Regions from separate parts of the Anoxybacillus kestanbolensis genome, predicted to be linked through region 1. Evidence: predicted binding sites of a transcription regulator. Region 1 holds the regulator's gene; the other holds the start of a gene.
What was found. The regulator Rex, encoded in region 1, represses fermentation and respiration genes when NADH is low (regulators of the CRP and FNR family bind a similar motif). The targets are predictions, from matches to a motif close to TTGTGAAATATTTCACAA.

Region 1 (3,171 bases):
ACGTTGTTGTAAGTAGCTTGTATAGTTTCCGACATATTTTTTTATTTTTGTGCGTGATAGTTCATACACTTGTGTCACGATTTGGTCAAGAAAATAGCGATCGTGGGAGACGATAAGAATGGCCCCATCGTAATTTTTTAAATATTGTTCAAGCCATTGCAACGTTTCCATATCTAAATGGTTTGTCGGTTCGTCTAAAATGAGCAAATCGGGCCTTGTAAGGAGCAGTTTACCAAGCGCTAGCCTCGTCCGCTGTCCACCGCTTAATGTAGATACTTTTGTCGTATAATCGTACTGTGGGAAGCGGAGACCATGAAGAACCGAACGAATATCTGCTTCATATTGATAGCCGCCTTTTTCTTTGAATTCTGTTTGTAAACGATCATATTGCTCAAGTAGGCGCTCATAGTCAGCATCATGTAAACTCATTTGTTGTTCTAGTTCGCGTAATTGTTTTTCCATTTGTTGTAGCGGGGCAAACACATCGAGCATTTCTTCCCAAATGGAACGATGAGCTTGCAACCCTGTATATTGATCTAAATAACCGATCGTTACGTGTTTCGGTTTAATGATTTCGCCTGTGTCGTATGACAACTGTCCGGCAATGATTTTTAATAATGTCGATTTTCCCGCGCCATTTCTTCCAACTAACGCAATACGGTCTTTTTCTTGTATTTCAAGCTTAATGTCTGATAAAACTTGTTCCGCTCCATATGATTTGGATAGTTGATTTACTTGTAAAATGATCATTCTTTCTCACCTCAATCTTCTTTTGATAGTGTAACGTACTTTCTTGATATTCGGCAACACTAGTGTACGAATAACAAATTTGACAAAAATAATAATAAAGGGTACAAAGGAAAGACAGAATGAAAAAAATAGTGTATAGTTTAGAAGTGGGGAGAATTTTTTAGACGTATAGGAGAGAAAAATGAAAGCGCTAACTATTTGTGAAAGGAAATGTGGGGGATTGACTCGTGAATAATGAACAACCAAAAATTCCGCAGGCGACCGCAAAGCGACTACCGTTGTACTATCGTTTTTTGAAAAACTTGCATGCATCAGGCAAGCAACGTGTATCTTCAGCGGAGTTAAGCGAAGCTGTAAAAGTCGATTCAGCAACGATTCGCCGTGATTTTTCATACTTTGGTGCGCTTGGAAAAAAAGGATACGGATATAATGTGAATTATTTGCTGTCGTTTTTCCGAAAAACGTTAGACCAAGATGAAACGACAGAAGTAGCGTTATTTGGCGTCGGTAATTTAGGGACAGCATTTTTGAACTACAATTTTAGCAAAAATAACAATACGAAAATCGTAATGGCGTTCGATGTTGATCCGGATAAAGTGGGAACAAAAGTCGGAGGGGTTCCGGTTTATCATTTAGATGAATTGGAAGAAAAGCTTGGAGGGATTACGGTAGCGATTTTAACCGTTCCTGCTCAAGTTGCCCAGCCGATTACTGACCGACTTGTTCAAAAAGGCATTAAAGGGATTTTAAACTTTACGCCTGCTCGCTTGCATGTGCCAGAACATATTCGTGTTCACCATATTGATTTAGCGGTCGAATTGCAGTCACTCGTTTACTTTTTAAAACATTACGGAAATGAGTAAACCTCCCGTTTACGAGCGGGAGGTTTTTTTTCGTAAAGAACGAATTCCTGCGCCGAAATCAAATGTAGCAATTAAAATAAATAGCATCGTTGTGATGTCCCAAATACCATCATCGGCGGTATGGACAGCAAAATAAGTAAATAAAATGCCAGTGAGAAAATAAAACAACGGTTCAGACTTCATGAAAACAGCCTCCAAATTACGAATTGCATTCGTTCTGCCTCACGCATAATGCTTTCGATTTCTTCAGCAAATAATGTTTGAATTGCAACGACAAAGGTGTTCATCAGTACATGTGCTGCAATAGGTACGATAATACGCTTTGTTTTGACATATAGGAAAGCAAATACAAATCCCATCGTTGCATAAAGAAGCAAATGTTCGAACTCTAAATGAACAACAGCAAATAAAAGCGAGCTGATGATGGCTGATAAGAAAAAGTTATATTTTTGATACAGCGTTCCGAAAATAATTTTTCGAAAAATGATTTCTTCTAAAACTGGACCAACGATTGAAGTGACGAGCATAAGAGCTGGTGTAAGTTTGACCATTTCGACGATCCGTCTCGTGTTCTCGGACCCCATTTCGACCCCAAAGAGGTGTACTTCGATGTTTGCTGCAACGCCTTGGGCGAAAAGAGCGAGCAAAAACCCCCCAATTGCCCAAAAGAATGACATGCCAATCGATGCTTGATGGCGATCATATGAGTATTTCATATCTTCTTTCATAAAATAAAGAACGAGAAAAAGAGCAATCGAGAAACTAATAACAGCCCAATAACCAGAAGCGATCGAAAAAGCTATTTCTTTATTTGATGCGTTGACAAAGCCGCTATGTGCAAGTAAAGGGACGCCGACTAAGCTCGATAGCTGCATGGCGATATATGTAATGATGACATACCGATATTGTTTTTTCACATGGTCAACCCCTTTTTACAAAATAAATACTTTTTCATTTTACCATATTTTTTGTATGAATTTCGAAAGGAAAGACATAATGAAAGAGGGAAATATGTATTGAAAAATTTTTAACTTCCTACTTGCAAAATTGAAAAAAGTTCATTAATATAATAAGTGTGTTAGCACTCAATAAGAATGAGTGCTAATAACGGAACGAAAATCTAATTAAGGAGGTCGTTTGCCGTGTTGAAGCCACTAGGCGATCGTATTGTCATTGAATTAATTCAAACTGAAGAAAAAACAGCGAGCGGAATTGTCTTACCAGACACAGCAAAAGAAAAACCACAAGAAGGAAAAGTTGTGGCAGTTGGTTCAGGTCGCGTTCTTGATAATGGTGAGCGCGTAGCTCCAGAGGTAAGCGTTGGTGACCGCATCATCTTCTCAAAATATGCGGGTACAGAAGTAAAATATGATGGAAAAGAATACTTAATTTTGCGTGAAAGTGACATTTTAGCTGTGATTGGTTAATCGTTCGCCTGATAACATATAAAGCGTACAAAAATACTTAACAAAAAAAATCATCATCAAGGGGGTAAGATGTATGGCAAAAGAAATTAAATTCAGCGAAGAAGCTCGTCGTGCGATGTTACGCGGTGTAG
Region 2 (3,171 bases), on a different contig from region 1:
TGCACTTGTTAGCGATTGAACGTTGTTCGCTTCGTACCATTGTGTCGTCTATTCCAACTATTCATTTATCATGCCGTGATGTTCATTGCCCATGGGATGAACGGGCGGCTGTTATGCGTAAATTGTTAGAAGAATCGTATGACAAGCATGTAGATTTTACAGATGGCATGAAAGTATATCATGAAGATGGAGCATGGACACTCATTTTACCGAAAGTAGATGAACCAACGTTAACGATTTATTCACAAGCAGCAAATGCTCAAAAAGCAAAAGAATATACGAAATACTATATAAAGAAAATTCGGCAATATCAAAACGTATAAAATTCATATGGAAATTGTTTAAGAAAAATGATATGATGGAAAGGTGTGATTATAATACTTTTGTTTGGAGGGAAAGAACGATGCGTGTAAATATTACGTTAGCATGCACAGAATGCGGCGAACGCAACTATATTTCAACAAAAAATAAGCGCAATAACCCAGAGCGCCTCGAATTGAAAAAATATTGCCCACGAGACAAAAAAGCAACAGTTCATCGTGAAACGAAGTAAGCAGTAGGATTTTTTTCCTGCTGCTTATTTTTTTATGAAAGAGGGGGAAGGTTAATGAATAAGAAACAATTGCGGCAACAAATAAAACAACGTCTCTTACATATGACAAAAGAAGAACGCAAGAAAAAGGAGAACATCATTCACGATATATTATTTCACCAACATCTTTGGCAAACGGCACAAGTGATCGGTATTACGATCTCACAACAAATCGAAATCGATACAAAATGTATCATTGAACGAGCATGGCAAGAAGGGAAAAAAGTTGCCATTCCAAAATGCGATGTAACAACAAAACAAATGACGTTTCGCGAAATTCGTTCGTTTCAAGAAACGGAACGCTCTTTTTTCGATTTATATGAACCGATTGTGGAAGAAACGAGAGAAGTGCAAAAACATGAAATCGAGCTCCTATTTGTTCCAGGTCTTGCTTTTGTTCGTAAAGGATATCGCCTTGGCTATGGTGGGGGATATTATGATCGATATTTAGTTGATTTTCCAAACGATACAATTTCCCTTGCATATGATTGTCAAATCGTCTCTACGTTGCCGGTTGAACAGCATGACATCCCTGTCCAAATGATTATTACAAACGAAGGAATTGTTGTTTGTGAAAACGAATAATAAAACAGCATAAGCGCTTTCATATTGTACAGGAGAAAAAATTAACAAAATGTTAATAATTCATGCCTTATAAACTTTGTGAAACAGTGTACAATGTAAGTGTGAAACAGATAAACAACGCACAGATTGTAAAATGATATAAACGAAAGGTGGAAGAAATATGTCAAATAAAGTGAATCGTGTTGTTTTAGTTGGAACAGGTTTTGTCGGTTCAAGTTATGCGTTTGCGCTTTTAAACCAAGGAGTGACAGAAGAGCTCGTTTTGATTGATATTAATAAAGAAAAATCGGAAGGGGATGCGATGGACTTAAATCACGGCATGCCGTTTGCGCCATCCCCAACGAAAATTTGGTTTGGCAATTACGAAGATTGCAAAGATGCTGATCTCGTTGTGTTAACTGCGGGAGCCAATCAAAAACCAGGAGAAACACGATTAGATTTGGTTGAGAAAAACACGAAAATTTTCAAAAATATTATCGATCAAGTGATGGCAAGCGGATTTAACGGTATTTTTCTCGTCGCCACAAATCCGGTTGACATTTTAACATACGCTACATGGAAGTTTTCAGGATTGCCAAAAGAGCGCGTGATCGGTTCAGGAACGATTTTAGACACAGCTCGCTTCCGCTATTTGTTAGGTGAATATTTCGATGTGGATACGCGCAACGTACATGCTTATATTATTGGGGAACATGGTGATACGGAGTTGCCTGTTTGGAGCCATGCATTCATCGGTTGCCGTCCAATTGCCGATATAATGAAAGAAAAGCCACAATATAAACAAGAAGATTTAGATAACATTTTTGTGAATGTACGCGATGCAGCGTATCAAATTATTGAGCGAAAAGGTGCAACATATTACGGCATTGCCATGGGACTTGTTCGTTTAACAAAAGCGATTTTACAAAATGAAAACAGCGTTCTTACTGTTTCAGCTTACTTAGAAGGCCAATATGGCCAAAATGATATGTACATTGGCGTACCAGCGATCGTAAATCGCAACGGTATTCGTGAAGTTGTTGAACTGCAATTGAACGAAGAGGAAAAAGAAAAATTTACTCATTCTGCAACTGTATTAAAAGATGTGATGAAGCGCGTTGGATTGCAATAGGTTGTCTCATGATGAGGCAACCTTTTTATAATTTCAACACGAAAAGGGAACGGTAAATATGAGGGAGGGTGATGATATTGAATGGAAAAACGTTGATCGTTGCCGTTATGGCAGGGCTCGTTCTTTATCAGTTTCGTTATCGGTTATTGAACGAAATATTGAAACGAGAAGCGGTTCAAAAACGAGTGGTACAATGGGGAATGTCCGTTCCGTTTATTCGCCAGCGCATTGTTCCTACATTATTTTTACAAAAGTACAAATAGTTGCGCTTTGTAAGAGAGTGTGATAAAAGAAGGGTATGATAGCGAAGGGAGAGGGAAGGTTGGGCATTCGCTTTGATTTTGTATATTGGCAAATGATGTTTCAATTGTTACAGATGAACTATGAAATCGTTTATTTGTCACCTGATGAGCGGGAGGTTTGGTTGCAATCTACGAGGGAACGAAAAGCGCCGCTTGTACGCCTTGTTCGCACTGATATGGATTGGGGTGTGTCATTAAAAAATGATATGAATCGCGCGCTAGTCGCTGTTGATGAATGGCGCAAGCGACAATTTCGCCGCCAACTGCAAGTCATCAACGTTTATGTCATGATGTATCCCCCTGTTGACGATTGGGAACTGTATGTTGAGCGACCATTCACGACTGAGCGAGTGCATATGCAAACATATGTGATGCATCTTTACAATATGTATGACGTCTTGCATAAGCTAAGCACGCAGTTCCATCAATCATTAAAAGTGTACGTACCTGATGATTCTCCAATGTTGCAACAAGAATTACAAACGTTTAAACAACACGTGTTATCATTTGCAGAGCGCATGTATGAAAATGAACGGCGCATATTTGAACGTGGAAAAGCGAGATTTACATATGTGTTTATT

Region 2: the regulator Rex is predicted to act here: its motif matches at 1,254-1,271, upstream of BO219_RS05950 (L-lactate dehydrogenase).

What each region holds. Positions count from the first base shown of each region.
Region 1 covers NZ_MQAD01000032.1:4,589-7,759, forward strand. Annotated here, with positions in the region: gene BO219_RS13190 (ABC-F family ATP-binding cassette domain-containing protein) at 1-750, opposite strand, end outside; gene BO219_RS13195 (redox-sensing transcriptional repressor Rex) at 978-1,613, shown strand; gene BO219_RS13200 (YdiK family protein) at 1,623-1,796, opposite strand; gene BO219_RS13205 (CPBP family intramembrane glutamic endopeptidase) at 1,793-2,530, opposite strand; gene groES (co-chaperone GroES) at 2,756-3,040, shown strand; gene groL (chaperonin GroEL) at 3,114-3,171, shown strand, end outside.
Region 2 covers NZ_MQAD01000005.1:691,053-694,223, reverse strand. Annotated here, with positions in the region: gene BO219_RS05965 (sugar phosphate nucleotidyltransferase) at 1-323, shown strand, start outside; gene rpmG (50S ribosomal protein L33) at 404-553, shown strand; gene BO219_RS05955 (5-formyltetrahydrofolate cyclo-ligase) at 608-1,177, shown strand; gene BO219_RS05950 (L-lactate dehydrogenase) at 1,338-2,288, shown strand; gene BO219_RS05945 (hypothetical protein) at 2,360-2,551, shown strand; gene BO219_RS05940 (rhomboid family intramembrane serine protease) at 2,587-3,171, shown strand, end outside.